One region of the Exiguobacterium sp. s34 genome, then DNA from elsewhere that is predicted to be linked to it. Evidence: riboswitches for the same ligand, from Rfam matches in the RefSeq annotation. Region 1 holds a riboswitch; the other holds the start of a gene.
What was found. A riboswitch is a leader RNA that binds a small molecule or an ion and turns the genes downstream of it on or off. The one in region 1 is predicted to bind FMN.
Positions count from the first base shown of each region.

Region 1 (16,122 bases):
GTTGTTAAAAAGCGATTGAGGAGTGACGAAAGCAGGTGATGGAGTCGCTCTTGTTGTTGTAACTGTAACGTCAATGATTCATGCGAAGTTGCCATGTGCCAAACCTCCCTTATTGTCTGAAATGAAATCAATCGTTCCATGAGTTTATTTTACCCAATTTTCAGTCTTTTTACCCTGCTTATACCAATTGAAAAACCGGGTGACGATGCACCCGGTTCGACATCACACTTGCTTCAATAAGTTCGCCATCTCAATGGCCGACGTCGCCGCTTCCCAACCTTTGTTTCCTGCTTTCGTACCAGCCCGTTCAATCGCCTGTTCGATCGTTTCCGTCGTCAATACGCCAAAGATGACCGGGACCTCCGATTGATAACTCGCTTGCGCGATTCCTTTGGCCGCTTCGTTACACACATAATCAAAGTGCGGTGTCGCGCCACGGATGACGGCACCGAGCGTGATGATCGCATCGTATTTTTTACTCATCGCCATTTTTTTCGCAACGAGCGGGAGCTCGAACGCACCCGGGACGAAAGCGAGCGAGACGTCCTCTTCCTTCACGCCGTGACGCTTCAGCGCATCCTTCGCTCCATCGAGTAGACGCATCGTAATCAAGTCGTTAAATCGTCCGACGACGATTCCAATCTTTAAGCCTTCTCCAACTAAGTTACCTTCAAATGTATATGTCATCTCATTCATCCTCCGATATGGTTCATTTTGAGTTGTTTCGTCATTCGATATGACTCGTTCGCTTCGTGCGCACCGACATGGAGCGGTACACGTTCGACGACGGTGATGCCACATGATTCTAAGGCATCGACTTTTTCTGGGTTATTCGTCATGAGGCGAACACGGGTCACTCCGAGGTCACGGAGCATCGCCGCACTGACACGATAGTCACGCATGTCGGGATGAAATCCGAGCGCCTCGTTCGCCTCGACCGTGTCTAACCCTTCCTCTTGCAAGGCGTATGCTTTCAATTTGTTCACGAGTCCGATCCCTCGTCCTTCTTGGCGCATATAAAGGACGATGCCCGACTCCTGTTCGATTCGACCGATAGCAGCATCGAGTTGTGGACCGCAATCACATCGGAACGACCCGAAGACGTCTCCCGTCAAACATTCCGAATGAATTCGAACGAGCGGGACGTCCGACAGCGTCTCGGTCACGAGAGCGACGTGCTCGTGTCGGTCGAACCGATTCGCGTATCCGATCATCCGAAACGCGCCTTTCGATGAGGGAAGTGACACGTCCGCTTCGCGCGTGACAAGGTCTGTCTCCATATATCGGACCAATGCCTCGATTGTGATGAAGGCCAATTCATGACGTTTGGCGACTTGCACCAAGTCCGGTACGCGGGCCATCTCCCCGTCTTCACGAATGATTTCACAGATGACGGCTACCGGTTCACTGCCTGCAAGTCGTGCCAAATCGACGGACGCTTCCGTATGGCCACGGCGCACGGAGACGCCTCCTTTTTTGGCGATGAGTGGGAAAAGGTGTCCTGGGCGTTGAAAGTCAGACGGACGTGATGACGGATTCGCCAATTCGCGAACGGTATGGGAGCGCTCGCTCGCAGAGATGCCTGTCGTCGAATCGACATGGTCAACACTGACCGTAAATGCCGTCCCATGTGGGTCCGTACTGTTCGTCACCATTGGCACAAGGTCAAGGCGTGCCGCGACTTCTTCGGCGACGGCTGCACAGACGAGTCCTTTTCCTTCCGTGATTAAAAAGTTCATCGTCTCAGGTGTCATCTTGTCACCGAGCACGACAAAGTCACCTTCATTCTCACGGTCCTCGTCATCGACAACGATGATGGGACGTCCGCGTCTTAACTCCTCAATCGCTCGATCGATCGAATCAAACATTACCATCCCGCCTTTCCATAACCTTGTGACGCCAAAGACTCGAGTGTCATCTTCGACTGTCCGACTAATTTTTCCATATATTTTGCTAACAGATCACATTCCAAATTGACAGAGTCGCCGACATGCTTCGATCCGAGAACGGTCTCGCTATACGTGTGCGGGATCAAGGACAGGGTAAATCCACGTTCTGATACGTCAAATACGGTCAGACTTGTCCCGTCCACAGAAATCGATCCCTTCGGCACGATGTATGAAAGAAGCGAACGGTCGCATTGAATGTCGACATATACGGCATTCGCGAGCGGACGTTTCTTGGCGATGCGTCCGACGCCGTCGACGTGTCCGGACACGAAATGCCCACCGAATCGTCCGTCCGCTGGCATCGCCCGCTCCAGATTGACTCGTGTGCCCGGCTTGACCCCATCTAAACTGGAGGCCTTCAACGTCTCTGGCATCACATCAACAGCGAACGTCGACGCGTCAAACGTCGTGACCGTCAGACAAATCCCGTTCACCGCAATGCTGTCCCCGACCTTCACGTCCTCGAGCACTTTCGTACCTGACAGGACGAGCCGTAAGGACGGTCCATTTCGCTTCACCGCTTTGACCGAACCGATTTCTTCTACGATTCCGGTAAACATCAGAGCGCCCCCTTTCGAAGGACGACTTTCAGATCAGGTCCAATCGTCTCGACCTGATGAATGCCAAAGCGAGCAATCGCATCGATCGAGCCTTCCTGCTGCGAGCGATAGATGCCGTTCTTTCCGCCGAATACGCGCGGTGATTGATAGGCGACCCATTCATCGACATACCCTCCGTCAAGAAGGGACGTGACAAGCGTCGGTCCCGCCTCCACCAACAAGCGCCCAACCCCGTTCGCGTACAATGTCTCGAGCATGCTCCCGAGTGACGTATAATCGAATAGCTCGATGCCCATAGCACGCGCCCGTTCCCGTCTCTCTTCATCGTCTGACGAAGTGAACAGGAGGACCGGTACGTCTTCAGCCGTTCGAGCAAGCGTGCTCGCGAGTGGCAAGCGAAGATCACGGTCGAGGACGACTCGCTTCGGCTGACGTGTCTCTCGGTCCAATCGAACGGTCAGTGCCGGATCATCGGCGAGCACCGTTCCAATCCCCGTCAAAATCGCATCGACTGTCGCGCGTAGTTCATGAACGTCACGACGAGCTTCCGAACTCGTCACCCACTGGCTCTCACCCGACTCCAAGGCAACTTTCCCGTCGAGGCTCGTCGCCGTCTTTAAGATGACGTACGGTCGTTTCGTCTCGAGCGCTCGCAAGAACGCTGGATTCAATTCCTTTGCTTCATCTTCAAGCAGTCCGACTTCGACCTCGACCCCAGCCGACCGGAGACGCATGATTCCTTTTCCGGCAACGAGCGGGTTCGGGTCCTCCATGGCGATGACGACCCGTTTGATCCCGGACTCTACAATCAAGTCGGCGCACGGTGGTGTTTTCCCGTGATGCGAGCACGGCTCAAGCGTGACGAAAAGTGTTGCTCCGTTCGCTGCCGCACCTGCCATCTTGATTGCATGAACCTCGGCATGCGGTTCGCCCGCCTTGAGATGGGCGCCTAGCCCGACGATGCGACCGTCTTTGACGAGAACGGCACCGACGAGCGGGTTCGCCCCAGTCTGTCCATCGGCCGATTTCGCCAATTGGATGGCCTGTTTCATGTACTGTTTCATCGTTCTCCCTCCTTTTTTCCGTACAAACAAAAGACCCTAAGGAAAGGTCCTTAGGGTCTTGGTGGGAGGGTTTTCGTCGCTTTTGAACAAGCCAAATAAACGTTTTCTTTACAGAAAAGCGTACGACGAAGCACAGGTCACGCGGACCTGTTTTTTGTTCCTTCTCCCATCCAGACTATACTGTCGGCTCTAGAGTCTCACTAGATCCACCGTTCGCACACGTGCGCCCGGGTCACGGACTTAGGGCATGGCCCATCACCGCCGGTTGGGAATTTCACCCGACCCCGAAGGAATATTTGTTTGTACAGATTTACTGTATCGCAATTGTTTTTATTTCGCAAAACAAAAAGCGCCACTCGTGAGAGTAGCGCCTCGATTATGCGAGAAAGAGGACGACAAGAAGCCCGACAATCCAGCAATAATATGAGAAATACTTCAGTTCGCCTTTGGCCATGACGTGTTGGAACCACTTCAACGAAATCGCAGTCAACGCATACGAGGCGATGAACGCCAAGATGAGCGGGCCGAACAAGTCACTCGTCTCCGGGTTCGTAAACAAAGCCGGACCGTCCAAAATCATCGTTCCGAGACTGATCGGGATGAACAGGAAGAATGAGAAACGAAGTGCTGATTCCTGCTTGATCCCGAGTAACATCGCCATGACGATGGTCGCCCCAGAGCGACTGATGCCTGGGATAAGTGCTACCGCTTGGGCGAGCCCAATCAAGATGGCGTCACGTAACGTGATACCGCCGTCCCCTTTATTCCCGCGCATATTTCGAATGAACCAAAGCGCGAGACCTGTGATGATGAGCGTATATCCGACCGTCGCGACGCCACCGAGTACTTCTCCGATCCAGTCGCCGAAAATGACACCGAGGACACCGGCTGGAACCGTTGCGACGAGGAGCAAGCCGATAAACTTCACATCGACCATCGTTTCTTCCGTTCGGTCCTTCTTGAATAGGAACGTCCATAAACTGACGATGAGACGGATGACATCTTTACGATAGACCGTCAAAACCGCGAGGAGCGAAGCAAAGTTTACGAAAACTTCAAATGACAATCCCGGCAAGTCGATGTTAAATAATTCTTGGAAGATAACAAGATGTCCACTTGATGAAATCGGAATCGGCTCCGTGAATCCCTGGATCAATCCGAGCAACGTATAAAATAACCAAACTGTCATAATGGTAATCCTCTTTTCTGTTTTTCACTCAATGCGCCTATTTTAGCAGAATTGGACTTTCGTTGACCAGCTGTTAAAAATTTTTTGATGTAATTTCAATATTCGATTGATTAGTCTGAAAATTAAATTTATTATAGAAGGGTACTCATCTGGAGCGAAGGCGATGACCCCATTTCTCCAGTTGGGTACTTTTTTATAAAAATATGACATTTTTGGTTGATTAAAACTTTTTGTTTACATTTATCTCGAAATTCGATTTAATTTGTAATAGAACTGTTACCATTTTTTGAAATCTTTATCTGTGACTTTAGACCTATCCATTTCTTAGAATATGTTTAAAAATTTTCAAAATCACGTTAATAAATCCGAAAAACCATCCGATAGTATGATTGTAGGAGCATTTTTTTCATCTTTGTCGGTTCATATTTGAGTCCACGGAAGGAGGAACCATCATTGAGTCAAACGCTAACCACTAAATCCCATCACCTGTCCACTGAACAGCAGAGGATGATCCATTGCATCCGCCTTCTCGGGGACTTGCTGAAGGAACGTCCGCGCCGTTCTGTCTATCGTCGCTTTGCCATGGAACAGAATTGGCCATCTCCTGAATCGATCATCAGACAGTTCGGGTCATGGGCTGAGGCACTTGCCATCGCAGGCTATGAATGGCATGGAGAAGCAACTGTCGAATTGCCAGACAAAATGCCAAAGTATACACGCGAGGACATCATCGAGACACTTGCGCTTTATTCGCGAGACATGGGCTCGATCATCACCTTGAAGAAGTATCAGCAATGGCGAAAGCTCCATCCGAAGGCACCGAGCCATTATCACATCGTCAAGACGTTCGGTTCGTGGCATGATGCCTGTGCCGAGGCAGGACTTGAGGCAAGTGTCACCTATTCGAAAACGGAACTCTCCAACGCGCTCCGTGAAGCTATTCAGGAAATGGGCTTCTCCCTCTCATTCGAAGCATATCGGGAATGGGCGAAGCGTAACAACAAACCTTCGACAAAAGCGATCTTACATCGTTACGGCTCTTGGTCAGCCGCCGTTCATGCGGTTGAATCGGAACTTTATAATACGAACTCATAATCTTTTCATACAAAAGGAGGATCTGCCATTTGGCGGATCCTCCTTTCATCTGACTTCTGTTGATAATCCTTGATAGTGGGCGACCCGGTCACGACCATTGAACTTGGCACCGACATACATGGCTCGGTCCGCATGCCGGAGTACCGTATCGAGGTCTTCATATTCATGAATCGTCTCGATCCCAATACTCGCCGTCACCGTAATGCGTGTCCCTTCCGTGCCAAAGTCATGTCGTTTCAGTGCGTCGCGTATCTTTTCACCGACCAGTTGGGCTGCAGCCTCATCCATCCGAGGAAAGACGAATACAAATTCTTCGCCACCATACCGTGTCACCAAATCTGTCGCCCGAACGCTACGCGTGAACAATTGTCCGGCCTCAATCAACACCTCGTCCCCGAACGCATGTCCATATGTATCGTTGATCGACTTGAAATGATCCAAATCAACTAGGAAAAGGGATAGTGGATAGGATGCGACGTCGTTCAATCGTTCTGTCGTCCAGTTACGTAACGCCCGCTGATTATGGAGACCTGTCAACGGGTCCGTCAAACTCTCATGTTGAAGGCGGTCCCGCTCATCGATTCGCTCGATTGACCACGACAACGTTTTGAGGAGCCGATTCACTTCGACGGCAATCGGCATCTCATACGCGCCGTTCGCTGTCGTCGACACCATACAGCTGACGGCCGTTTCCGCTCCCCAAACAGGCTGGATAACGAGCGCCGAATGATGAAGCTCTTGTTGCTGTTGTTGCAAGTCGGGATGCCATTCATGAAGTGAATCATAGACGAAACATGGCTCATCCTCGTCTTGATAGCGCTCGATCGTATAAGCGTCCGGTACACTCGGGATGATGCGTCCCGTCATATCATAAAACGTCCGCTCCCCTTTTCGGTTGACCTGCAGCCAACCACGTTCGACTTCAACGACGTCACGTAGTCCGTTCCAAAACTTTTCAATCAACAGCTGTTCACTATCGACACGATAGAGCTGCTCTTTCAATCGCTCGACCTGATCGACTTTTGTTTTCGTCTCTTCTGTCTCCGTCGCTTTCGACATCGTCATCTTTAAGACGGATAGAACGAAGAATGTGACAATCAGCCCGACATATCCAAACACGAGATACGATTCAATCGCAATCATCGTGAACAACAGTTCGAGTGACACGACGAGCCAATCGAATCGAATCAACCGCCACATGATCGGTAACGGGATTCGTTCTCCGACCATGAAGTACGACAGGGCAAAACTCATCGTTAGAACGAGGAAGAGCGTACCTAAGAACGCCAACATCGCCACGCCTTGTTGCATCAAATGAACCGGTTCACCGATGCGTCCACCGAGGCCGATATAGGCTAGGCCTGGCAATAGGACGAGGAGGCATTCAATTACCGTATTGAGCGGATAGAAATGTAAGAAACGACGACGCCCTACCCGACGGTTGAACGTCCTCGCCTGAAAGGTGAACAAGAGGAGCTGTCCCATCAGGAGGGCCGGGGCGAGTCCATAGAGGAAGAACGTGATAAAGACGAACATCTCATGGAACGTGAAATGCAGATGTCTACGCTTGAGCGGGTTCATGACGAACAAAGCACCTAGTGTATAGATAAACCAAAACAACGGCCAGTCGAACGATTCGAGGTGGTGCAAAGTCAAATACGTCACACCTGTGAAGACGACGGCCCATGCGAGCCAGCTCCGAACTAGATACTTCCGAAATCGCATCGTCTTCTCCCCTTTTCCCGTTCATTTTTTCTAGTATGACCCGTAATGCAAAAACATTCCAGCAATTGTTTGAAAGTTGAGACAATGAAATATTGAAATTATTCCCATTTAGATGTTTTACTTAACAACAAGTCGGCAACAGTCATAGAAAGGAGGCTAACAATGGACCTTTCCATGTTTCTCATCACATTTCTTTTGATCTATTCGCTGACGATCACGTTTCTCTTTTTACGGAAGCAAAAACAACATTGAAACATACAAAAGGCGATCCTCTCACGAGCATCGCCTTCATGTCTTATTTCGCTTTCAAATATGAAATCCCGATCGACCCAGATCCCGTATGTGCCCCGAGAAGCGGTGCGAGCGTGTCGACCCGAATCGGAATCTTGTCACCGAGTCGTTCTTTCCATTCTTGCGCGAGTTCAGGGACGTTCCCGTGGAAAATCGAGACATCCTGACATTCTCCTGACTCAATCGCCGCACGCAACACTTCGAACAAGTGGGCTTGTGCTTTCTTGTATGTGCGGACGGTCTGATAAGGAACGATTAATCCATCCTCAAATCGAAGTACCGGCTTCAATTGAAGCATATTCCCGATCAATGCTTTCGATTTTGAGATACGTCCGCCTTTTTGCATCTGCGTCAAATTTTGAAGCGTCAACTCGATGCGAACATCTTCGACGCGCTCCTTCATGTAGGCTTCGACGTCTTCAAGTGCATCGCCTCGTTCGACACGTTCAATCAACTCCTCAAACATGAGTCCCATCGTATAGATGCCTGCTCGTGAATCGAAAGCGAGTAACTTAAATTCTGCGATTTCGGCCCCTTGTACGGATGCCGAATACGTTCCGCTCAAGTCAGACGACAAGTGAATGGCGATTCCCATATCGTACTCGTCTTTCAACTTCTCATAGAGAGTGACAAAGTCTCCGATGGCAGGCTGGCTCGTCGACACACGCTCCCCGGCATCGATCCACTCATAGACGGTCGTCGCATCGACTTCAATCCCGTCCTTATACGGTTGGTCCCCTTTGACGACATAAAGAGGGACGATATGAATGTCTGGGTGGTTCACTAAAGCATCTGGAAGGACAATCGTGCTGTCCGTGATATAAGCAATCTTCATGGAAAGTTCTCCCTTAAAAAAAGTTTTTAGTACCTGGTTATATTATTTTATCACAGGTGAAGCGGTTTCACTATTTTTTCAAAACATCCTATGTGCAGCTCGTCCAATCTGACCTCGAAACGGGTACATGATACATAACGAACAAAGGAGGCGAACGAGAGATGATTCAACTCGAGAACGTCAATAAAATTTACAAGACCGGCGATGTAGAGACCGCCGCCTTGAAAGAGATTGACCTAACCATTCGTGACGGTGCATTCGTCGTCATCCTCGGACCGAGTGGAAGCGGGAAAAGTACATTACTCAACGTCATCAGCGGACTCGATACCGTATCAAGCGGCAAGATCACATTCGGGGACACGGTGTTGACCGATTTATCTCCTGAACAGATGACGACATTCCGACGCGACCATCTCGGATTTATCTTTCAACAATACAATCTCCTTCAAAACTTGACTGTCTATGAGAATATTCAAATCGGATCTGATTTGACGAAAGACCCACTCCCCATCGATGAATTGCTCGATCAAGTCGGACTCGCGACAGCCCGTGACAAATATCCCTATCAATTGTCCGGCGGTGAACAGCAACGGGTCTCCGTCGCCCGTAGTCTCGCTAAAAATCCAGCTATCGTCTTCTGTGACGAACCGACGGGGTCGCTTGACGAAGAGAATTCGAAGAAGGTGCTCGAGCTATTGGAACGACTGAACGAGACGTATCAAAAAACGATCGTCGTCATCACGCATAACAATGGAATCAGCGACATGGCGGACGATGTCATCAAGATGAATTCCGGTCGGATTGTCGAAGTGATCCATAATGACACCCGCGTCGCGGCACGTGACATTCGTTGGGGATAAGGAGGTGGCGACATGCTGTACAAAAACGTGTGGAAGACGCTCAGCAAAAAATGGATGCAACTGCTCGCCATCGCCATCATCATCGTCATGAGTTCGCTCACGTACACGATGATGTTCTATGGGATCAGCGGAATCGAAGTTCCGACCGAAGAATACTTGGAGGAATCGAACCAGGAAGACTTCGCCATCGAGATGCTGAACCGGGTAACGGAAGAAGAATTACGTGATCCCGATATCGCCACACTCGCTGGAACCGGAACGTTCACACTGGCCGACATCAAACAGACCGACGAAGACGTCTTTAATCGTTTGATCGCATCTCGCATCGATGCAGTCGAACGAGAGATGCCAGAGGCGACGATTGAGCTCCGTGACTTCAAAACGATCACGTACACGCTCGGTGATGCCGAACATCGTGGTCTCATATTGAAGGAATCTGATACAATCAACCGTTCCTATGTAGAGGCTGGATCAAGACCAAATACGAATGACGAGGTCGCCCTCAACAAAAAATATGCTGAAGAGAACGGGATTGAAATCGGGGACACGATTGATCTCGGCAGACCGTTCACCGTCAGCGGGTTCGTCCTCTTCCCTGACTACACACTCCCACTGTTCGATGACAACTTTTTCAATCTAGACCCAGGCTCTCAAACGCTCTTACTCATGACGGACGAATCGTTCGAATCCACTGTCGGACAAGAGTCGTTCCGTCTATCGGGTGTGACGGAGCAGACAGTCGTGACCAATCTCGAATTGCCATTTGTCGTGTCCGTCATGGAGACAGAAAATATCATCCGTAGCGGTGCGATTTATAGTGAAATCTCATCTGGGAAAGCGATGGCGCTCGGACTCAGTCTCTTCATCGTGTCGATTGCCGTCATCATCGTCGCCATCTTGATCTCGAACATGCTCGAGGCGGAACGTGGCCAAATCGGACTGTTGAAAGCGATCGGCTATAATCGCCGTCAAATCGCGACGCCCTATCTCGTCCTCATCTTGATTTTCGCTTTCTTCATGCTCATCATCGGCTACTTCCTCGGTCTTTATTTTGCGGACCCGTTGAAACAGTTGTATCTCGACTTTTACCTTTTACCGTCCATCACCATCGCCCAAAGTCCGCTCGTCTTTCTCACGGCCGTGTTTGCACCATTGCTATTCTTCGCGCTCGTCGCAGGCGCAGTCATCTATAAAATCATGGGAGAAAGCGCCCTCGCCCTTCTATCACCTCGAGACAACGTCTCCTTGAATCGACTGAGCCGATTCGTCAGTCGACTATTGAAGCGAGCGAGCGGCAAGACGAAGTTCAAATACTTGTATGCCGTCAAAAGTACAGGCAGTTTTCTCATTTTCTTCCTCGGTATTTTGTTCTCGACCATTCTCATCGTCTTCGCCCTGATGATGAACGGAGCCGTCGACCGAATGACCGTGGGTGGTTTGAATGAGGCCGTCTATGAATACGAAGCGTATACAGACGGTTCACCGCCAATCGAAGACGGACAAGAACCATTCCTCACTTATCCGTTCGCGTTTGTTGAAGAGAAACTGATCACCTTGAAAGGCTTAGATATCGACAATACCTTATTCCCTTTACGCAACGAAGAGGGTGACACGCTGACACTTGAACCTGACGGACTAATCGTATCGTCATCCCTTGCCTTAAAACTCGGACTCGAGGTCGGGCAGGACATCGATATCGAACTGAATGAGGAAACGCTGACTTATCCCATCACGGGTATCGCCGATGAATTCTCTGGAGACTTCGCCTATTTGCCCCGGACGACGTTAAGTGAACTTCTTTCGGATGGGATGACGGATGACTTATTCAATGGCATCTATGCGATGGAGCGCCCAGATGACTCCGACTATACGACCATCTTGTCGCGTCAAGGGTTGATTGAGCAGTCCGAATCCATCAATCAATATATGAACTTTATGATGAACGTCTTGATCGGCGGGGCATCCCTCATCGCCTTCAGCATCTTATTCGTCCTGACGGCACTGACGGTCGAGAAGAATTACTATGTCATTTCCTTGTTGAAAGTCATGGGGTACCAAAAACGGGAAGTCCGCTCGATGATACTGAACAGTTACTTCATTTACGCGCTCGTCTCGGCCCTTTTGAGCATTCCAATCGCCTTGTTGACGCTTCGGGTCATTATCGTCGTGTTCGCAGAAGATTATGGGCTCGTGCTGCCGCTGGAATTCGAGTGGATTTATATCGTCTATACGCTCGGTGCGGTCGTTCTCCTCTTCTTCCTGAGCACGTTTATCAGCCGACGGAAGATTGATCAAATCCCACTTCAGGAAGTATTGAAGACATATCAAGAATAATTTGTGCCAAAATAGGGCATAATAAAAGATAGACCAGGCCTCTCCCGAGGAGGGGCCTGACTTTTGCAGAAAAGGATGATTGACATGAATCGTACACAAGTTATGCTCGCCATTCCAGGGAACTGGTCTTCCGCGGAAGGCGTGAACGAACAAATTAGTTTACATAGTGAAGGCTACACGATGGCAGGTCTGTTGTTGCTCGAAGATGAGACTGGCAAGGCGTTTACTGTAGAAGTCGTCGAACGAGACCCGGCTCTCGCCGAGGCGATGATTCACGCGAGTTCGGGTGGATTCACACCAAAAGTCGCAAAAGGAATCGCCCGTCATACGCATGTCGTCTATTTGATTGTCGATGTCAACGATTTGACAGACGTTGCCGCTGCGCGCCGTGCCGCAAATGCCGTCTTAAATGCTGGTGGGGTTGGCGTCATGGTCGAGTCGGCTGGTGTCTCTTTCTCGAAAGATGAATGGCAAGAGTCGAAAGAAGAAGACCTCGCGCTCGATTACTCGCTGTTGACGGCCATCACGGAAGAAGAGAACGCCTATATGTCATGGGGAATGAAAGCGTTCGGTCATGCAGACGTGGCTGTTCCGATGACACTTGATATCGAGGATGCCATCCATGTGATTCATTCGTTCAACTTCCACCTCATCTCAGGTGGCGCGATGTTCGGCGATGGTGACCATTTCGCGTTCGAAGACGGACGTGCCTTCACGGTCGAGATGGGTGAAGACGAACGGACGACAATCGACAACTTGTTGCATAACCCGTTCGGTTTGATTTACCTCGTCCCACAAGCAGCAGAATAACCTGAAAATGGAGCGCCATTTGGCACTCCATTTTTTATGTCGCCAACACGTCATGGTATTCAGGATGACGATCGAACTGATTTTTTGTGAACGGACAAAGCGGGATGATTGTCTTCCCTTCTGTCCGAGCATAGTCGACGACAGCGACCACAAGTTTCTCCCCGATTCCTTGTCCTCGCAGGTCATCACTGACATACGTATGATCGACAATCAGTTTGTCGGGTCCCGTCGGTACGTAGTGCAGTTCTGCCGATGGCTTCGCCTCGTCCCCAACGTAAAACGTATTTTCCTTCTGTTTGATCTCCATTCACTTACCACGCTCCTCCTCTAGTTTTAGCGGGATGAAGAAATGATCACGTGTCGTCCAATCCATCTCACGCATCAAGATATCGAACGAGGTGGACAAAAAGTCTTGGACGTGACCACTCGTTGCTTCATCAAGCGGCAAGAAAAATTCACTCTTTTCCGCGTCATAATAAGCCGCGCCCGGCTTCAACGTCTCCGTCGGCAACGGTCTGAACAAAAACGGATACGGCAACACAAAATAACTTGGACGATCCGTCACATCATCCCCGAGCCAAAATCCGAATTCGACAAACTGTTCATCAAAGGCGACACGCTCAATCACTTTGTCCTCCGGGAATGGCTGTTCAATCGGATAAATGACGAGTGACGAGACGTCAAACGTTCCCCAAAAGAGGGCCGGTTTGATTTTTCGGCATCGCAGTTTTGATAAATATGTCAGTTGTTCGTGCGCCGCTCGCTGAAACAACCTTAACCCTTTTCGGGCATACGCTGCGTCATAGGCAAGCGGTGTCTCGTCCGTATCGAGCTGGCCTGTGAACGACATCTCTTGTGGTTTCGGATTGATGTTCACATGTATCCCGTGTTCGCGAAGACGCGCGAATAAATCATCGTGATAAGACTTGATCGTCTTCCCCGATTCAATCGGAATGGCGTCCGTCTGATCCTCGACGTGGATGACGAGACAAGACGTCAACAGGTCCACGTCGATTTGTAGCGTTCGTTCTCCTTCGAACAACAACCCTGTCGTGAATCCTTGCACCATAAGCGGCAACGAGACATGCCCCCACTGCGGTTCTGGCGGTGCCAGTTGAAGTCTGATCTTCCCGAGCAGCTGGGAAATCAAATGCAAGGTCAACTTTGTGTCGTGCCATTCTGAATGCAGTGGAATATGCATCCTCATTCATCCTCTCATCCTTTACATGCGCCACTATGGTCACAAATCGGTCGTTTCTCAGACTGCCCGCATCCACACAATGTCGCTCGGTAAGTCGAAATGATGTCATTCCCTTGTTCAATGTGAAGGTCGCCCCGCACCTCGATTTGTTGCCAGTCGTTCAGCTTAACAGATATCGGCACATCCGGCGTCTCCGCATCTCCTCCGTCTTTTCGGACGAATTGGAGCGCACCGCTTGGACAACGTTCAATCACCGTCGCGACATCAGGCGCCTCGGCACCGTCTGGTAAAATCCACGGTTTTCGTTTCGTATCAAACACGTCCGGTAGCCCGCGCACACATTCTGCCGCATGTACGCAAAGCGACACATCATAATACACATCAATCGATTCTCCCACATATTGTTTGCCCCGCATCGAATCACCCCTTATGTGTTTGCGGGTCTTTACCCGTTCACCTACGAAAAAAACCCATCATCCGTCAAGTGGGATGATGGGCTTCGATTAGGCTTGTCTCATTTCTTGCATGCGTTCGAGTTGATGTGTCAATTCCCCGATTGGGACGAATCGCGCCCGACGTAGCATCTCTTTTCCGTTGATGAAAAAGAGGACGACCGGTACTGTGAAAATGGAGAAGGTTCCCGCAACTTCTGGGACTTCGTCCGAATCCACTGCGACCGCCTCGATGTCAGGGAATTGATGGAGCATCTCTTCGATTTGAGGTTTCAGCGCATGACAGACACTGCATCCTGGATGTGACACGTAAACGAGCAGTTGTTCCGTGCTCGCGATCCGTTCGTTCAATCCAGTCAACGTTGTCATTGCTTCCATCTTATATTCCTCCTATTAATTAAGCGTCGAGCCACAAGACACCGACCGTCTCAAACCCGGCATGTACCGCGATGGATGGACAGAATCGTGTCCGTACCACTTCAAGACCCGGTAATTTCGACTCGATAAGTGCGACAAGGTCGTCTTGCATCTTCGGTGCGAGTGCCGTCTGGACGAACACACGATTGTCTTTTACACCGTTCTCCGCGTGGCGACGTTCGAGTTCGCCGACCATCTCCGCATAGGCTTTCTTCAACGAGCGTGCTTTTTTGAACGGAATGACTTTCCCCGTCTCATCGAGCGTGATGATCGGTTTAATGTTCAAAATGTTCGCAAGGAACAGTTCACCCGAAGAAACACGGCCACCGCGGCGCATCGTTTCCATGTTTCCGATAATCATGAAGAAGTTTTTCTTATCACGCCATGCCTCGAGCAATGCGACAATCTCTTCGACGGATTTGCCTTCTTGTTCAGCAGCCTTTCCGATTCGAACGAGCTCTTGTTGCGCTTCGAGCGCAGCGTGAGAGTCGATTGTATACACTTTAAAGTCAGCCGCCTCTGCCGCTGCTTTTGAGTTTTTGGCCGTGCTGCTCAATCCGTTCGAACAGTGGACGGCGATGGCGCAGTCATATCCTTCTTCTTTCAAGCGCTCGTAGCGGCCGATGAAATCTCCGAAAATCGGTTGTGACGTCTTCGCTTCTTTCTTTTGGTCAATCATATACCGGTGCAAGTCTTCAAGCGAGAGATTTGTTTCACTATAACCGTTGCCATCCACAATCAATTGAATCGGGACGATATCCACACCGAGACGCGCCGCCTCTTCTTGTGAGAAGTTGGCCATGCTGTCGGTAATCCATGCGATTTTTGTCATAACTAAAAAGCCTCCAATGGTCGTTCATTTTTGTCCAATCCCATTATACCTTATTTTCTGCCCCTATTCCTACTCGTCCGAACGAGACACAAAAACAGAGCGACATGCGGTCGCCCTGCTTCTCTTCACTTCGTCGAAATCAATTTTGTATGGGCGAATTCGTCATGCGGCAACTCGAGGTCTTTGTTCGACTTCATCTGTTGGAGCGCTCGAATGAGCGGAATCCCGAGCGTCGCCGGATAGACGACGTCCTTATAAAGTGTCCGTTTGATGACCTGTTCAAGAGAGAGCGGGCGTCCGTCCGCACTCACGACTTTTATTCCAACGACTCGATCACCAAGTGTCTGACCGTTTTGGTACAGCATACAGTAAACCTCTCCAGCCATCGTCACAACGGTCGGTAAGTAATACCGCTTCACTTCCTTGTCTGGCCATACCTTTTTGCGGATTGCCTTCTCAACCAATTTGGCCGGTGTCTGAAAGACGACTTGGTCGATTTGACCGGCGA
Region 1 is NZ_JACSKE010000001.1:138,568-154,689, forward strand. It holds gene KNO87_RS00745 (GAF and HD-GYP domain-containing protein) at 1-95, opposite strand, end outside; gene ribH (6,7-dimethyl-8-ribityllumazine synthase) at 223-687, opposite strand; gene ribB (3,4-dihydroxy-2-butanone-4-phosphate synthase) at 693-1,868, opposite strand; gene ribE (riboflavin synthase) at 1,868-2,509, opposite strand; gene ribD (bifunctional diaminohydroxyphosphoribosylaminopyrimidine deaminase/5-amino-6-(5-phosphoribosylamino)uracil reductase RibD) at 2,509-3,573, opposite strand; FMN riboswitch at 3,728-3,869, opposite strand; gene KNO87_RS00770 (undecaprenyl-diphosphate phosphatase) at 3,950-4,762, opposite strand; gene KNO87_RS00775 (homing endonuclease associated repeat-containing protein) at 5,216-5,857, shown strand; gene KNO87_RS00780 (sensor domain-containing diguanylate cyclase) at 5,903-7,582, opposite strand; gene KNO87_RS00785 (DegV family protein) at 7,878-8,708, opposite strand; gene KNO87_RS00790 (ABC transporter ATP-binding protein) at 8,870-9,568, shown strand; gene KNO87_RS00795 (ABC transporter permease) at 9,581-11,902, shown strand; gene KNO87_RS00800 (DUF4261 domain-containing protein) at 11,987-12,712, shown strand; gene KNO87_RS00805 (GNAT family N-acetyltransferase) at 12,747-13,019, opposite strand; gene KNO87_RS00810 (DUF5996 family protein) at 13,020-13,913, opposite strand; gene KNO87_RS00815 ((4Fe-4S)-binding protein) at 13,928-14,329, opposite strand; gene KNO87_RS00820 (thioredoxin family protein) at 14,417-14,743, opposite strand; gene KNO87_RS00825 (DegV family protein) at 14,763-15,614, opposite strand; gene KNO87_RS00830 (RDD family protein) at 15,740-16,122, opposite strand, start outside.

Region 2 (16,122 bases), on a different contig from region 1:
TTCGGTTTATACTCGCCACCTTCGATGATGGTCGCGATTTGTGATTTGAGCGTATCCGATTTCGGTCCAAAGATGGCCTGAATGTTATCCCCTACCTCAAGGACACCGGCAGCACCGAGTGTTTTCAGTAGGTCTTTGTCAACTTGCTTCACGTCATTTACGGTGACACGAAGTCGCGTGATACAAGCATCCAAATGTTTGATGTTTTCAGGTCCGCCAAGTCCGACGAGCACTTCATATGGCAAGTCGTCCCCAATACCTGCTTTGTCCCCTTTCGTGCCGGTCTGAACGTCACGTCCAGGGATTTTCAGATCGAATTTCGTAATGGCGAATCGGAATCCAAAGTAATAGATGACCGCAAAGACGAGCCCGACCGGAATGACGAGCCACCAGGCCGTCCGGTTCGGCAAGACACCGAAGAGAAGATAGTCAATGAGACCGCCCGAGAAGGTCATCCCAATCTTGACGTTCAGTAAATGCATCGTCATGAAGGAGAGCCCAGCAAAGACGGCGTGAATTCCGAAGAGAAGTGGTGCTACGAAAACAAATGAGAATTCGACTGGTTCTGTGATCCCAGTCAAGAATGATGTGAGGGCAGCTGAGAAATAGAGACCTTCGACATCTTTCCGACGTTCTTTCGGAACCGTATGGAACATGGCGAGACAGGCAGCTGGCAATCCGAACATCATGAACGGGAATTTCCCGGTCATGTACGTACCAGCAGTGAACTCGACGCCGTCACGTAGTTGCGCAAAGAAGATCCGCTGGTCCCCTTGTACGAGATCACCCGCTTGGTTCGTGTATTCACCGAACTGGAACCAGAACGGAGAATACCAAATATGGTGAAGACCGAACGGAATCAAGGAACGTTCTACCAATCCAAAGATAAATGCTGATAAGGCAACGTTTGCCTCAATGACCGTACTTGAGAACGTATTGATCGCATTCCCGATCGGTGGCCATATATAAGCGAGCGCAATCCCGATAATCAAACTGAATGCGGCCGTCGCAATTGGGACGAACCGCTTCCCGGCAAAGAATCCTAAGAAATCTGGCAACTTGATATTGAAATACTTGTTGTACGCATATGCTGCAACAAGACCTGCGATAATACCCCCGAATACCCCCATTTGGAGTGTCGGAATCCCGAGAACGGTTGCATACTGCGGGTCGCCCTGAGCAATTTCCGCGGTAATCCCGTTCCACGTGCTAATAACTTTGTTCATGATCAAATAACCGACAATGGCTGCTAGACCAGCAACCCCATCACCATTCGCAAGGCCGATTGCGACCCCGACGGCAAACAGTAACCCTAAGTTTGCGAAGACGATGTCCCCGGCATCTGTCATGACTTGCCAAATCAGGACAAGTGAGTCATTCGCCAGAAACGGGAGCAATTCAACGAGGTCCGGGTTTTGGAATGCGGTACCAAACGCCAAGAGAAGACCGGCTGCCGGTAAGATCGCAACCGGAAGCATGAGTGCTTTCCCGACCCGTTGTAAAACGCCAAACACTTTCTTCCACATCATGGTTCCCTCCTTTGTCAGAATACTTACTTTTTCCCTCTAACGTTTGGATGAAACCGTTTCACAAAGAAAAAGACCAACCCCGAAGGATTGGTCTCAATGATCATTAGTTTGCTTTCTTTTCGTTACCTGAAGCGATGACCGCTTGGATTTCTGATTTCAATGCATCCGAACGTGGTCCGAAGATTGCTTGAATGTTGTTACCAACTTCAAGGACACCAGATGCGCCAAGGCGTTTCAACTCATCTTTGTTGACTTGGTTCTTGTCTTTTACTTCGACACGAAGACGTGTGATACATGCATCGAGGTGCTTGATGTTTTGTGAGCCACCAAGACCAACGAGGATATCTTGTGCAAGTTCCGAACCAGTAGCTGTTGATTGTTCAACAACCTCATCTTCACGACCTGGTGTTTTAAGGTTGAACTTGCGGATAACGAAACGGAATCCGAAGTAGTAAACAACCGCGAACACGAGACCGACTGGAATAACGAGCCACCAAGCCGTACGACCTGGAAGAACACCAAAGAGCAAGAAGTCGATCAAACCACCTGAGAACGTCATCCCGATCTTAACGTTCAAGAGGTGCATCGTCATGAATGAAAGACCTGCGAATACTGCGTGTACTGCGAAGAGAAGTGGTGCAACGAACAAGAATGAGAACTCGATTGGTTCTGTGATACCAGTCAAGAACGATGTAAGGGCAGCAGAAGCCAAGAGACCACCGACAACCGCTTTACGCTCAGGACGTGCTTCGTGGTACATTGCGAGTGCTGCTGCAGGAAGACCGAACATCATGAACGGGAATTTACCAGTCATGAACGTACCTGCTGTCAACTCAGCGCCGTCACGAATTTGTGCGAAGAAGATCGCTTGGTCACCACGAACGACGTTACCCGCTGCATCTGTGTATGAACCGAATTCAAACCAGAACGGTGAGTAGAAGATGTGGTGAAGACCGAATGGAATCAATGAACGTTCGATCAAACCGAAGACGAACGCTGCGAATGTGCGATTCTCTTCCAACATGATTTTAGAGAATGCGTTCAAACCATCTTGTACTGGCGGCCAAATTAAAAGCATGACGAAACCAGCAAATACTGCTGCTACTGCTGTTACGATTGGAACGAAACGTTTACCAGCGAAGAAACCAAGGAATTGTGGCAATTCGATATTGAAATACTTGTTATAGGCCCATGCGGCGATGAGACCCATGATGATCCCTCCGAATACCCCAGTTTGGAGTGTTGGGATACCGAGTACGTTCGCGTAAGCTGGGTCACCTTGTGCTAACACTTCAGGTGTGAGTTCGAGCCAAACACCCATTACTTTGTTCATGATCAAGAATCCAACGATTGCTGCAAGTCCGGCAACCCCGTCACCGGCTAAACCGATGGCGACACCGACTGCGAACAAGAGCGCCAAGTTCGAGAAGATGATTCCACCTGCTTGCTCCATCAATTGAGCGAATTTCACGATGCCTTCGTTTGTTAACCAACCAGCGCGTGATGTAAGTTGTGGGTTTTGCATTGCGTTACCGAATGCAAGAAGAAGACCGGCTGCCGGTAGGATTGCAACAGGAAGCATAAGTGCTTTACCGACTTTTTGAAGAACACCAAAGATCTGCTTAAACATCAACATTTCCTCCTTTTTTAAGTACGTATAAACAATATGATAGCGGTGTAGATGTCAGACAACCGACGTATCTAAACGTTTTCATAAATCACGTTTATAAAAACAGAAAAGGCATGAATAAGGATAGAACGTAGACCTCTCCCAATGGAGAAATCACATAACGTTCCACTCCTTACTCATGCCTGATCGAATCAGTAACACGTAAGACACGTGGTATCATTTATCTACTTGTTAGGCGCTGGAGATGCATCGTCAAATATGTCGCTTCACCTCGTGGGACGGGACGCTTTAATTCGCGTTCCATGATGCCCATCAGCTCCCAAGCAGTACTATAGCATAGCGGATATTCGTCGCGCAACACCTTTTCAATTTTTTGTGGGGCCTCGACCATCTCACCCGTCGCAACCCGCTCAACGGCGTACCTTAAATGCCGAAGTAAGCGCTTATAATCGAGTGAAGTCCGGTCCATTTTTACGTTCAAACGACTCTCAATCGTCTGGACGATTTGGCCGATGATTTGGTTATGACGATTCACTTCAAGGACATTCTTAAACGTCGTCGCCGAGTGGATGTGGAGGGCGATGAATCCAGTCTCCGCATCCGGTAGGAGTACGTTCAATCGTTCATGAAACATATCGACAATCCGTTCCGCGAGCGCAAACTCGTTTGGATAAAGCGATTCTGTTTCAAGTAAAAACGGATTCGTCACTTCCATTCCTTGCTCGATTCGTTTCATCGTAAAGAACAAATGGTCGGTCAAACCGATGTGAATATGTTCATCGACTTTCTTACCCGTACTCGTTTCGATGAAGCCGACAATCTCTTGCATGAACGCAATAAAATCCTCATCGACATGTTTGACGAGTTCTTGGTATTGCGACTGTTCTTCTTTATCTGTCAGTTGATACACTTTCTCCGGGACGCTGGCCGGGTCGACGAGGTCGCCTGGTTTTTTACCAAAGCCAATTCCCTTCCCGAGTAGAATGACTTCCGGATCCGTATCATGTTGACAAATGACAACGCTATTATTCAACACTTTTTTGATCGTATACATCGGTAATGTCATTCGCATCGCATCCCTTACTAAAATCGTTTCGCTATCTAGTATATCGGTTCATGCCCTAAAAAAGTAGGGACAAAACAAAAATGGCGAACATTTCTGTCGCCATTTAGAACATTGAATAACCGCTCTTCCGTAAGAAACGAATCGTCACGCCAGCTAAGATTGCACCGAGCAATCCGAAACCGAGCATGAACAAATCGAGAAGTTGCAATCCGACGAGTCCTTCATAGATCCCCGTGAGTGCAGTTGACGTCTCGGTCACGTAACTCGAAAGTTTGACATTATCAATCATCATGATGACAAAAATTGGATAAATGAACACAAGTGTCCATGTCTTTTTAAGTAACATATTCAAGATGAAGCCGATACTGAAAAAAATCGTCATATATAAGACGGCCCCAATGACTGCTTGGATAATATGCATGTGATGTCCCCCTTGTCCGCTCTCCATTATACAAAATTTCGACCAACGTGGTCAAAGAACTTCCTATGACAATTTCTAAAGAAAACAGCTCGTTCTGAATGAGAACGAGCCGTACGTGAATCGCGAATTAGAACTTCCCTTTTTTGAGGACGAGTCCGTATTTTTTCAATTCGATGAAGTGTTTGTTGTCGATGACTTTCTTCATGAATGAAGCGTTGCGACCGAAGATTTTTTTACCCATGACGATTCCGATTCCATCGTTATGACCGAGCGAAGCGACTGTTCCTTTGCTCTCGTAAGTGAACTTCGAAGTCGATTTGCCGTTGATAAGCGCCGCGATGTTTTTCGCAACGTTGTGCGCTTGTTGCGTCGCGATTTGTGCCGTCGGTGGGTATGGACGGTTTGATGCAGGGTCCATGACTGCTGAGCAGTCACCGATGATGAAGACGTTGTCGTGACCTGGTGCACGGTTGTCCGCTTCCACCATGACACGGTTACGAACCGCTTCAAATCCTGATTTTTCGATGATTGGGCTACCACTTACGCCACCTGTCCAAATGATTGTGTTGGCACGGATTGTCTCCGTTGTGTCACCTTGGAGTGGACCGAATGTGACGACACCTGGTTCGACGCCTTTGATTCCGTTACCGAGTTTCATCTCGACACCGTTACGCTCCAACCATTTCTGTGCGTATGTTGTGAGTTCCGGATCGAATCCTGGAAGAACTGTTGGCGCTGCTTCAATGTTGACGATGCGAACCGCTTCGCGTGGAACGTCATACTGTTTGCAAAGCTCAGGGATTCGGTTGACGATTTCACCGAGGAATTCGATTCCTGTGAATCCAGCACCACCGACAACGATCGTGACGAACGAGTTGTCAGAAGAACCGTTTGTTTTATATTGAGCGAATGAGTACTCGATGTGCTCTTTGATTTTACGAACACTGTTCAACGAGCTGATTGTCATCGCGTTTTCTTTCAAGCCTGGGATACCGAATGTTTCAGGAACACCACCGAGACCGATGACAACGTAGTCGTATTCGACGACAGAACCATCTTCGAGCGTCACTTGTTTCGCAGCAGTATCGACGCGATCGACGATCCCTTTGACAAGTTTCACACGTGACGGGTTCACAATGTCGTTAATGTAAATGCGTGCTTGGTCTGGGTTCATCGTTCCAGCAGCTGGTTCGTGAAGCCATGTCGTTTGGTAGTGATAATCATGCTTGTTGATGAGCGTGATGTTCGCATCACCTGCAGCGAGTGTCTTTTGAAGGTTGACAGCTGTAATAAGTCCGCCAAAGCCCGCGCCAAGAATAACAATGTTAGGTCGTTTCATGTTCATTTCCACCTTGTTTAAAGTTTTGTTTTTTTGAACAACTATGTTGTGTGTTTCTTCACATAGATGTTCACAATAAAGCCCATTCTTGTTCAACATCTGTTCACAATTGCTTCTGCTTTATTGTACGCTCTTTAAATTGAATTCTCAATGGAAAAGCTTATCTTCTTGAATTTTTTTTGAAAGTGTTGCATGTTTGTACTGAATGGATTTAATTCAATAAACTCTCTATAATAGATGTATACGCTTTGAGGAGGAATTCGATGAAGACGACGAAAGATGTAATCATCATCGGTGGCGGCCCGGTCGGACTGTTCACCGCATTTTACGCAGGCATGCGCCAACTCGATACGACGTTGATTGAAAGCTTACCGCAACTCGGCGGTCAGTTGTCAACGCTCTATCCTGAAAAATATATTTATGATATCGCTGGTTTCCCGAAAGTGAAAGCACAGGACTTGATCGATCAATTGAAAGCGCAAGCTGATCAATTCGAGCAAGACTACCGCCTCGGCGAAACGGTTGAAACAGTGGAACGTCTTGAGGACGGCACATTTGTTTTGACGACAAATAAAGAAGAATATCATACGAAAGCCATCATCATCACTGCAGGAAACGGTGCCTTCTCGGCTCGTCCACTCGGTCTTGACGGCTGTGAAGATTACGCAAACCTTCATTACTTCGTCGACAACATGGAGAAATTCCGTGATCGCCGTGTCATGATTGCAGGTGGCGGAGATTCAGCCGTCGACTGGGCGCTCATGCTTGAAGGGATTGCGAAAGAAGTACACATCGTCCACCGTCGCGACCGCTTCCGTGCTCACGAACATACGGTCGAGCAGATGAGAGCATCGACGATTAACGTCCTTACCCCATACAACATCGAGTCACTTTCAGGTGAGACACACATCGAATCTGTCGAACTGACAGATAAAGACGGTGAGTCGAAAATCGTTGAAATTGATGATTTGATTTGTAACTACGGATTCGTTTCATCTCTTGGTCCAATCAAGAACTGGGGAATGGAATTCGAGAAGAACACAATCCGTGTCGACTCACGTATGGAAACGACAGTCGCTGGCATCTTCGCTTGTGGTGATATCGCCACATACGAAGGAAAAGTGAAGTTGATCGCAACAGGTTTCGGTGAAGCCCCAATCGCTATCAACCAAGTAAAACAACTTGTGGACCCGACTGCTCGTCACCCACAACACTCGACATCTGTATTTGCCGGGAAATAATCATCAATCCTCTGTGGACCGTATCCACAGAGGATTTTTTTATTTCCGCATCGTCTGAATGATGACCCGGTCAATCCAGTCATCCAACTGCGTGAAGACGTAGCCCGCTTTTTTCGCTTCAGCGATTGACATGTAATAGTCGACATCCGAATCATATGGGGACGACTCCCCGTCTTTTATAATATGGACCGGTTTTCCGACGTGATGACCGATCCGTTCCATCAGAGCACCCATGGAGATCAGACCGTCACTTGCCGCGTTGAATGGACCCGTCACGTTCGCGCGTCCTACCCATTCTAAAAATGCCGCTGCTTCCGCACTCGAAATGAAGCCCATCTTCGCTTCCGGATGATGCAAGACAACCGGTTCCTCGTTACGAATCGCATCCACATAAAATTTGAGTCGATCTGTATAATCGTCCGGCCCTAAGACAATCGGCAGGCGAACGGTCGCGACCGGGAACGAGGCCCGGTGGAAGAAGAACGATTCGGCCTCTCGCTTTCCTTGTCCGTAATCATGCTCGGCTTCTAGATGATATTCATAATGGAGCGGATTGAAGTCACTCTCTTTTAAGTCAGGACCCGGAGCATACACCGACATCGTAGACGTCAATACATATTTCCCCACTTTGTCCATGAACGCGTCCGACGCAATCTTTGCCTGATACGGCGTAAAACAAATATTGTCGTAGACGAGGTCGTACCGTTCGCGTGCCAAGTCTTTCATCGTTGCGACCGATTGCCGATCTCCTTTGATCGAACGTATCCCTTCGGCTTCTGGCACTTGCAGTTGCCCTCTCGTCACAATCGTCACATCGTCCCCCGCCTCCGCGAGTCGCAAGGCAAGTCGTTTCCCGAAATAGCGTGACCCTCCGAATATCAATACTTTTCTCATGACCCTCAATCCTCCATTTTGTAATGACGTCCCTACTCATTTTCCCTTCAAAGAAACAGACTAATCTACCACTTTCACACGTTTTCTTGCTATTGTTATAAGTAAAGACTCGTTAGGGGGACCTGAATATGCATCAAATCATGCTAGAAAAAGGATGGACTTACGAATTGCCGCCACAGTATGCGATTTATCAGAGCTTATCAGACTTCAGTCGTTATTCCGTCCTCGACCAAGAAGAGGAGAGCGTTTGCTCATTCCGAATCACGAATGACACGTGTACAATCACGGGCTTTCGACCTTGGCAGCACCATATCGAACTCGATGTCACCGCTAAAGTGATTCGTTTGATTTTGACAGAAGAAGAATAAAGAACCGATCGCGAGTGCGATCGGTTCTTTATTCTTTAACATTCTCCTGGTGTACCGGCGTTCGTTGCCGTACGGAAACTTGAGCCGCATCCACACGTGGCGATCGCATTCGGGTTTTTAATCGTAAAGCCTCCGCCGAGCATCGACTGCTTATAGTCGATCTCAAGTCCATCGACGACACCATGATCCACTTCAGCGACGATGACGCGGACACCATGATGATCAAATTGAACATCTTTGTCCGTTTTCTCCTCATCAAAGCCCATTCCATATGAAAGTCCTGTACATCCGCCACCTTGGACCTTTACTCGCAAATATTGTGCATCCGGGCGTTCGGTCTGTTTCATCATCTCTTGTACTTGAAGTGCTGCTGATTCTGTCAAATGAATCATCTGAACTCCTCCTCATTTTATCTTCATTTCAAGTCAATTGACTTGTAGTTTTGTGCATTATCTTGTATAACTAAACTGTAACAAAAAAAATTAAATCGTTCCATCTTCGGGGCAGGGTGAAATTCCCGACCGGCGGTATTGAAGAATTTATTCTTCTCAGCCCGTGAGCGAGCAAGGCGTTGCTTGCTGATTTCGTGAGATTCGAAAGCCGACAGTATAGTCTGGATGGGAGAAGATGGCGGCATCCGACCGATATCCGGATGTTTTCTTTGACGTGGACTCTTCCACCTCGGAAAACATCTATTTCGTATGCGCGTAAACTCTCCCGATTGTCTTCATTGCAATCGGGTTTTTATATGCGACGGGTGCCATTCATCGAGGAGCGACCTAAAGGAGAGATTCTGATGAAAACTACGCGCAACAAACGACTGACAACAATGGTGACTTTGGCGATGCTCGGGACGATTTCGTTCGTACTCATGCTATTCAACTTCCCGCTCCCATTTTTACCGCCATTCCTCAAAGTGGACTTTAGTGACATTCCTGCACTCATTGCCGGGATCGTCTTTTCACCACTCGCAGGTGTCGTGGTCGTCGGATTGAAAAACGTCTTGTATTATGTCTTTAACGGTGGCGGTGTCCCGGTCGGAGAAGTCGCAAACTTCTTCGCAGGTGTCGCATTCATGTACCCGGTCGCATGGTTCTATCACAAACGGAAGACGAACAAAGCACTCGCTTCTGGACTACTCGCCGGTACAATCACAATGGCACTCAGCCTCGCCATCTTAAACTATCTCGTCATCTTGCCAGCCTATGCTTTCTTCTTCGGAATGGCAGACATGGCCGATCCGGCCGTGAAGACGGACCTCGTCCTTTACGGGATTTTACCGTTCAACTTGATTAAAGCGATCTTGATCAGCGCACTCTTCGTTCCACTCTTCTTGAAATTGAAGCCGTGGATCGAACGTCAACGTGTACAGCTTCAAGCGTAATCGATATACAAGCATCTAGGCATTGCCTAGGTGCTTTTTCTAAATCCTATTGATCAGAAGGAGTTTGATTGATGAAACATGAACAGGACTTGATCCATTTCTTACAGCAAGATGCAGAACTCATGAAGCACCTTCGCACCGTCGCTACTCTTCATCTACCAGACTGGTGGATTTGCGCGGGCTATATCCGCGCAAAAATATGGGATCATCTCCACGGATACGATACTCCGACACAAACAGACGATGTGGATGTGATTTATTTCGACCCTACCCAGCCAGAAGAAGCAATCGAGAAAGAGTTAGAGCAGACGTTGTATCAACGAGATCCAGACATGCCTTGGTCTGTCAAAAACCAAGCAAGAATGCATCATGTGAACCATCTGCCTCCGTATACCTCATCAATCGATGCGCTAGCCCATTTCCCCGAAACTGTGACAGCAATCGGGGTACGTCTCAATTTAGACGGTGAGCTCATTCTCTCAGCACCCTATGGCGTTCAAGACCTTCTCACACTACAAGTTAGACCTACACCGTATTTTGAAACAAGCACCTCAAAACATCCAATCTACTTGAAACGAATGGCTCAAAAAAATTGGCCAGCTCAATGGCCGAACGTCAAATTGTATACATAATTCCTACGTTAAAAAACGCGACCACCGAAGTGATCGCGTTTTCTTATATCGATTAGAGAAGAAGTCCAGCCAATGTAGCTGACATCAAGTTTGCAAGCGTACCTGCGAGAATCGCGAGAACACCCATACGTGCGATGTCACCACGACGGTTTGGCGCCATACCACCAAGACCACCGAGAAGGATCGCGAGTGACGAGATGTTTGCGAAACCACAAAGTGCAAATGCGATCATTGCTTCTGTACGAGCTGACAAATCACCAGAACCGATGATTGGTGCGAACTCAGAGAATGCAACGAATTCGTTCAAAACTAGTTTTTGACCGAGGAAGCTACCGAATTGTACAGCATCTGCCCACGGCACACCAATGACAAACGCGAGTGGTGCGAACACATAACCAAGAATCAATTCGAGTGACAAGCTATCGAATCCGAAGAGTCCGCCGACTGAACCGAGGATCAAGTTAACGAGCGCAATCAATGAAACGAATGCGAGAAGCATTGCACCGACGTTCAAGGCAAGGAAGAGACCGTCAGAAGCACCACGTGCCGCTGCATCGACGAAGTTCGCCGCTCTGTCTTCTTCTTCCTCTGCAATCTCGATGTCATCATCGTACTCTTCTGTTTCTGGCACGATGATTTTAGCAAATAAGAGACCCGCTGGTGCTGCCATGAAGCTTGCTGCGAGCAAGTATTCGAGCGGTACACCAAGTGCTGCGTATCCAGCAAGTACAGAACCGGCAACCGATGCGAGACCACCGACCATGACTGCGAAGAGCTCAGATTGTGTCATCGTAGGAAGGTAAGGCTTGATGACAAGCGGTGCTTCCGTTTGACCAACGAAGATGTTTGCTGTTGCTGAAAGTGACTCTTTACGTGACGTTCCTAATGCTTTTGCAAGTGCCGTACCGAGGATACGGATGACCCACTGCATGACGCCAAGATAGTAAAGTAACGCGATTAATGATGACATGAAAACGATAATCGGAAGAACTTGGAATGCGAAGACGAAGTTGTCGCCGCCGACTGCTGTTCCGAATACGAACGCAATCCCGTCACCCGCCGTGTTCAAGATGGCTTGAACCCCGCTCGAGATCCATTCAAGTGCCGAACGTCCCCAAGACGTATACAACACGAGGAAAGCAAACGCGAATTGAACAGCGAACGCTGCCAAGACCGTGCGCCATTTGATGGCTTTACGGTTGGTAGAGAAGATGTAAGCGATTGCAATTAGTGCCAAAATACCAACCACACTCATGATTTTCATTGATGTTGTGCTCCTTTCATATTAAACAAAGCTATTATATGTGTCATACCCGAAAAGAGATGTGCCCTACCGTTTGAAACGCTTTCTTTTTCTCGTTGTTAAACGTCAGACAACCTACATTCGAACCTCTTAGAATATAACATCCCTCTTTTTAAAATGCAACGGGTGAAATAAAAAAGTTTGAGGTCATCCCCCAAACTTTTTACCATGCCATCTCTTCTATTTTTTCATACACCTTCGTCACTAATTCATCCGGTGTTTCACCGGTCACAACTTCCCCATCGACAAGGCAGAACAAATCGAGGGAACAGACGCCACAGTAGCCCGTACAGCCGTATTCGACTACATCGAGGTCCGGGTCGGACTCCAATTTTGCTCGGGCAACCTGTGAGCCCATCGCTAAATTCGAGGCACAAAATTCGATGATTGGATTCATCATATATGTCACCGTCTTTCTTTACGTGAATTATCGGAAAATGGTTCTTCTACGGCAGATTATAACATGATACAGTTGAAGAGTAACAAAGGGGGATTATTATGCGCAAATTAGTCGTCTTAGGGGGCGGTTATGGGGGAATGCGTGTCATCGAAAGAGTTCTTGGGCACCAGTTGAAGGACGTCTCGGTCACGCTCGTCGATCGCTTACCTTATCATGGATTAAAAACAGAGTATTATGCGCTCGCTGCAGGAACGGTCTCGGACCGCGATATTCGCATCGACTTTCCGGAAGAAATTGACTACATATACGGACAAGTCACGGATATCGATACCGAAGACAAGATGGTTCTTCTCGCGAGTGGAGAAAAGGTACCGTATGATGACCTCGTCATCGGATTAGGCTGTGAGGACAAGTATCATAACGTCCAAGGGGCAGCGGAATTCACGTACAGCATTCAAACACTTGAAGAATCGCGTAAAACACAGCAAGCGATCAACGGGTTACGACCTGGCTCGGTCGTTTCAGTCGTTGGAGCAGGATTATCCGGTGTCGAACTCGCAAGCGAACTACGCGAGAGTCGTCCTGATTTGACGGTTCGCTTGTTTGACCGTGGACCTTCCGTGCTATCGTTCTTATCCAATCGTGTCTCGATGTATGTCCAATCTTGGTTCGAAGAGCATGGGGTCGAAGTCATTAACAACGCCAACATTACGCGCGTCGATGCCGATGGTTTATGGAACCATGAAGATTTGTTCCCTTCTGACTTGACCGTATGGACAGCTGGGATTCAACCGGTCGCTGTCGTACGCAACCAAGGATGGGAGCTCGATGGAGGCGGACGTGTCAAACTGACGGAACATCATTTCGTACCAGGCTTACCGGACGTGTTCGTCGTTGGAGACAACGCTAGCTTGCCGTACGCACCGTCTGGACAACTCGCCGAAGCTCAGGCAGAACAAATCGTTCAAGTGCTCCTCTGTAAGTGGAAGGGGCTCGCCTATCCAGAGTTACCTGACATCAAATTGAAAGGGACGCTCGGTTCCCTCGGGAAGAAAGCAGGCTTTGGGGTGTTTATGGGGAAACAATCGCTCACCGGAAAAGTCGCTCGCCTATTGAAATCCGGTATTCTTTGGAAACATAAAGTCATCAAATAACCGATTGCGAATTGACCTGACTGGTCGATTCGCTTTTTTTATAAATCCGATCATCGATTATTCATTCAACCACCGTCTTATTGAGTCAAAAGTCTTGTATCTTAATCCCCTCTATCCTTATCTAAATATTCAGATTTTTAATGCCTACGACATATTCTATACGTTGGAAAAACTTGTTACTCTATGAACACGGCAGCCCGACATCCTGTCATCTTGCCTACTACCCTAAAGGAGGAAACAAGTTGAAAAAAATCTGTAGCACCGTCCTCGCATCATTGCTCGTCTTATCAACCGTACCTGGAGGCGCAGAAGCTGCCCCGAACAAAGAGAAAGAACGCGTCCTCGTCGTCTTCAAAGAATCGGCAAAGAAAATCCCGCTCTCGATTGAAGGCATGGAAGTTCGTCAACAGTATTCGAATATTCCAGCAGCGGCACTCGAAGTTCCGAAGTCTGCCCTGAACGGACTGAAGAATAACCCGCATGTCGCACACGTGGAAGTGGATCAAACGGTACATATCGAGAACCAAAGCCAAGATTGGGGAATTCCTAAATTACAAGCTCCTTCCGCTTGGCAGAGCGGATTCACTGGTAAAGGTGTCAAAGTATCCGTCGTCGATACCGGGATCTCCGCTCACCCGGACTTAACGATTGCCGGTGGTGCCTCATTTAGTACGGTGACGAGTTCTTATGCCGATGACAACGGTCACGGGACGCACGTCGCTGGGATTATTGGAGCCCGTAACAACAGTATCGGGACCGTCGGAATCGCACACGAGGCAAGTATTTATGCCGTCAAAGCACTCGAGGCAAACGGAAGTGGTAGTCTATCGAGTATTATTGCCGGGATTGACTGGTCGATTACGAACGACATGGACATCATCAACTTGAGCCTTGGAACGACAAGTCCTTCGACGACACTCCAACAAGTGGTGGATCGTGCGAATAACGCAGGGATTCTCGTCGTTGCAGCAGCCGGTAACAATGGACGTACCGATGGATCAGGCGACCTCGTCAACTACCCGGCTCGTTACAACTCGGCAATCGCCGTCGCTGCGACAGATATCAATAACAACCGCGCCTCATTCTCAGCAACAGGTAGCACAGTCGAAGTCGCGGCTCCTGGAGTCAGCATCAATTCAACACTCTCTAATGGCGGCTACGGTCAAATGAGTGGGACATCGATGGCGACACCTTACGTCGCAGGTAACCTTGCGCTCATGAAGCAAGCCTTCCCGACGTTATCGAGCACGCAACTCCGTACGAAATTATCGCAAGATTCGATTGACCTCGGTACGGCAGGTCGTGACACTTGGTTCGGAAATGGACTCGTCCAAGCCCCTACTTCTGGTGGTACGACACAACCGGTACAAGCACTTACGACGACGGTATCGACGTCGAAGTCATACTACTACGCGGGTGAAGTCGTCTCAATCTCTTCGACGGTGCGCAATTCGAATGGACAAGCAGTCGCAAACGCTGATGTCCGTGTGACGGTCACACAACCGAACGGTGCGACACTCGTCGGCACAGGGAAGACGAATGCTTCCGGTGCGATCACATTCACGCTCTCTACAAATTCTTGGTCACAACGCGGTTCGTATCAAGTGAAGTCAGACGCGACACTAACTGGTTACACAGCGGGTTCGGCGACATCTTCGTTCCAACTTCTCTAACCGAAAAAGGTCGAGCGAATCGCTCGACCTTTTCTATAAAACGAATCAAGTCGTTCGAAGCGACTCGGTTCGTTTTTTACGTTGATTCCATACTTCTATAAACGTTGCGCCGTATCCATCAGCTGTGTCGAAGACGTCGCTATCTGCGTCGTCGCCCGCTTAAGTTCGGCAATCGACTCGACAATCTCATCGATATCCCCGGCGAGGCTCCCCATCTGTCCGTCCGCATGTTCAGAGTCCCCCGAGATTTGCAGGAAGGCGTCCGTCACTTGATTGATTCGCCCCATCGTCTGCTTCATCTCTTGCTCGGTTGAGAGGACACGGGTCGACGTCTCTTCCATTTGATTCGTGAGTCGCTTCACCAAGTCCTCGACTTCTTCCGCTGCTTGTTTGGACTGACTCGCAAGCGTCCGTACCTCGGAAGCGACGACGTGGAATCCTTTCCCTTGCTCCCCCGCTCGTGCAGCTTCGATGGCAGCATTCAAACTGAGCAAGTTCGTCTGATTGGCGATTTGTTTCACTGAGTCCGCAATCGTCATAATTTCATTCATCAACTTTTCAAGTGCTTTGATTTCTTGAGCGGAATCCGAAAGGTCACGCGTAATCTCTTCGAGGCGGCCCGTCTCGGACAAGATGGCGTCTTTTCCACTTACCGAAGAATGAAGTACCGTCCTCAGCTTTGTCTGGGTGAGTGAACTCGAATGCTTCATATCATCTGCCCGCTCGTTCATCGATTGAAAGCTGGCCATGACTTCTTGAGAGAGCGCCGCTAAGTCTTCACTTGCCTGTTGGATTGTCTGACCAATCTCGTCTTTTACGAGTTGCATCTGGTCACGAACGACCTCGGCCTCATCATCAAACATTTCGAGCACGATCTGTTGCTCGAAATTAAAGATTTTAGAGACGGCCATCATCAACTTCATTTTTGATTCCGCATCAAGTTGTTCATCTTGGATGGATAAGACGAGCGTCTCAAATATTTTTTGAAACGCAGCCATATACCACTTCCCCTTTAGACCGATCAAGTAGTGACGTTTGGCGATGGCAAGACGTCTGTTAATATACGACTCATTCAATTTCCCTTCAAA
Region 2 is NZ_JACSKE010000005.1:194,088-210,209, forward strand. It holds gene ptsG (glucose-specific PTS transporter subunit IIBC) at 1-1,526, opposite strand, end outside; partial or broken gene ptsG (glucose-specific PTS transporter subunit IIBC) at 1,660-3,159, opposite strand; gene glcT (glucose PTS transporter transcription antiterminator GlcT) at 3,380-4,225, opposite strand; gene KNO87_RS12085 (YuiB family protein) at 4,329-4,646, opposite strand; gene KNO87_RS12090 (NAD(P)/FAD-dependent oxidoreductase) at 4,774-5,985, opposite strand; gene KNO87_RS12095 (NAD(P)/FAD-dependent oxidoreductase) at 6,249-7,226, shown strand; gene KNO87_RS12100 (NAD-dependent epimerase/dehydratase family protein) at 7,266-8,120, opposite strand; gene KNO87_RS12105 (hypothetical protein) at 8,249-8,488, shown strand; gene KNO87_RS12110 (HesB/IscA family protein) at 8,524-8,880, opposite strand; FMN riboswitch at 8,979-9,121, shown strand; gene KNO87_RS12115 (ECF transporter S component) at 9,285-9,872, shown strand; gene KNO87_RS12120 (nucleotidyltransferase family protein) at 9,944-10,504, shown strand; gene KNO87_RS12125 (NupC/NupG family nucleoside CNT transporter) at 10,557-11,768, opposite strand; gene KNO87_RS12130 (YuzB family protein) at 11,971-12,207, opposite strand; gene KNO87_RS12135 (NAD(P)/FAD-dependent oxidoreductase) at 12,306-13,361, shown strand; gene KNO87_RS12140 (S8 family serine peptidase) at 13,604-15,034, shown strand; gene KNO87_RS12145 (globin-coupled sensor protein) at 15,130-16,122, opposite strand, start outside.
Region 2: it holds a riboswitch for FMN, as region 1 does, so the genes downstream of both, KNO87_RS12115 (ECF transporter S component) here and ribD (bifunctional diaminohydroxyphosphoribosylaminopyrimidine deaminase/5-amino-6-(5-phosphoribosylamino)uracil reductase RibD) in region 1, are expected to answer to the same signal.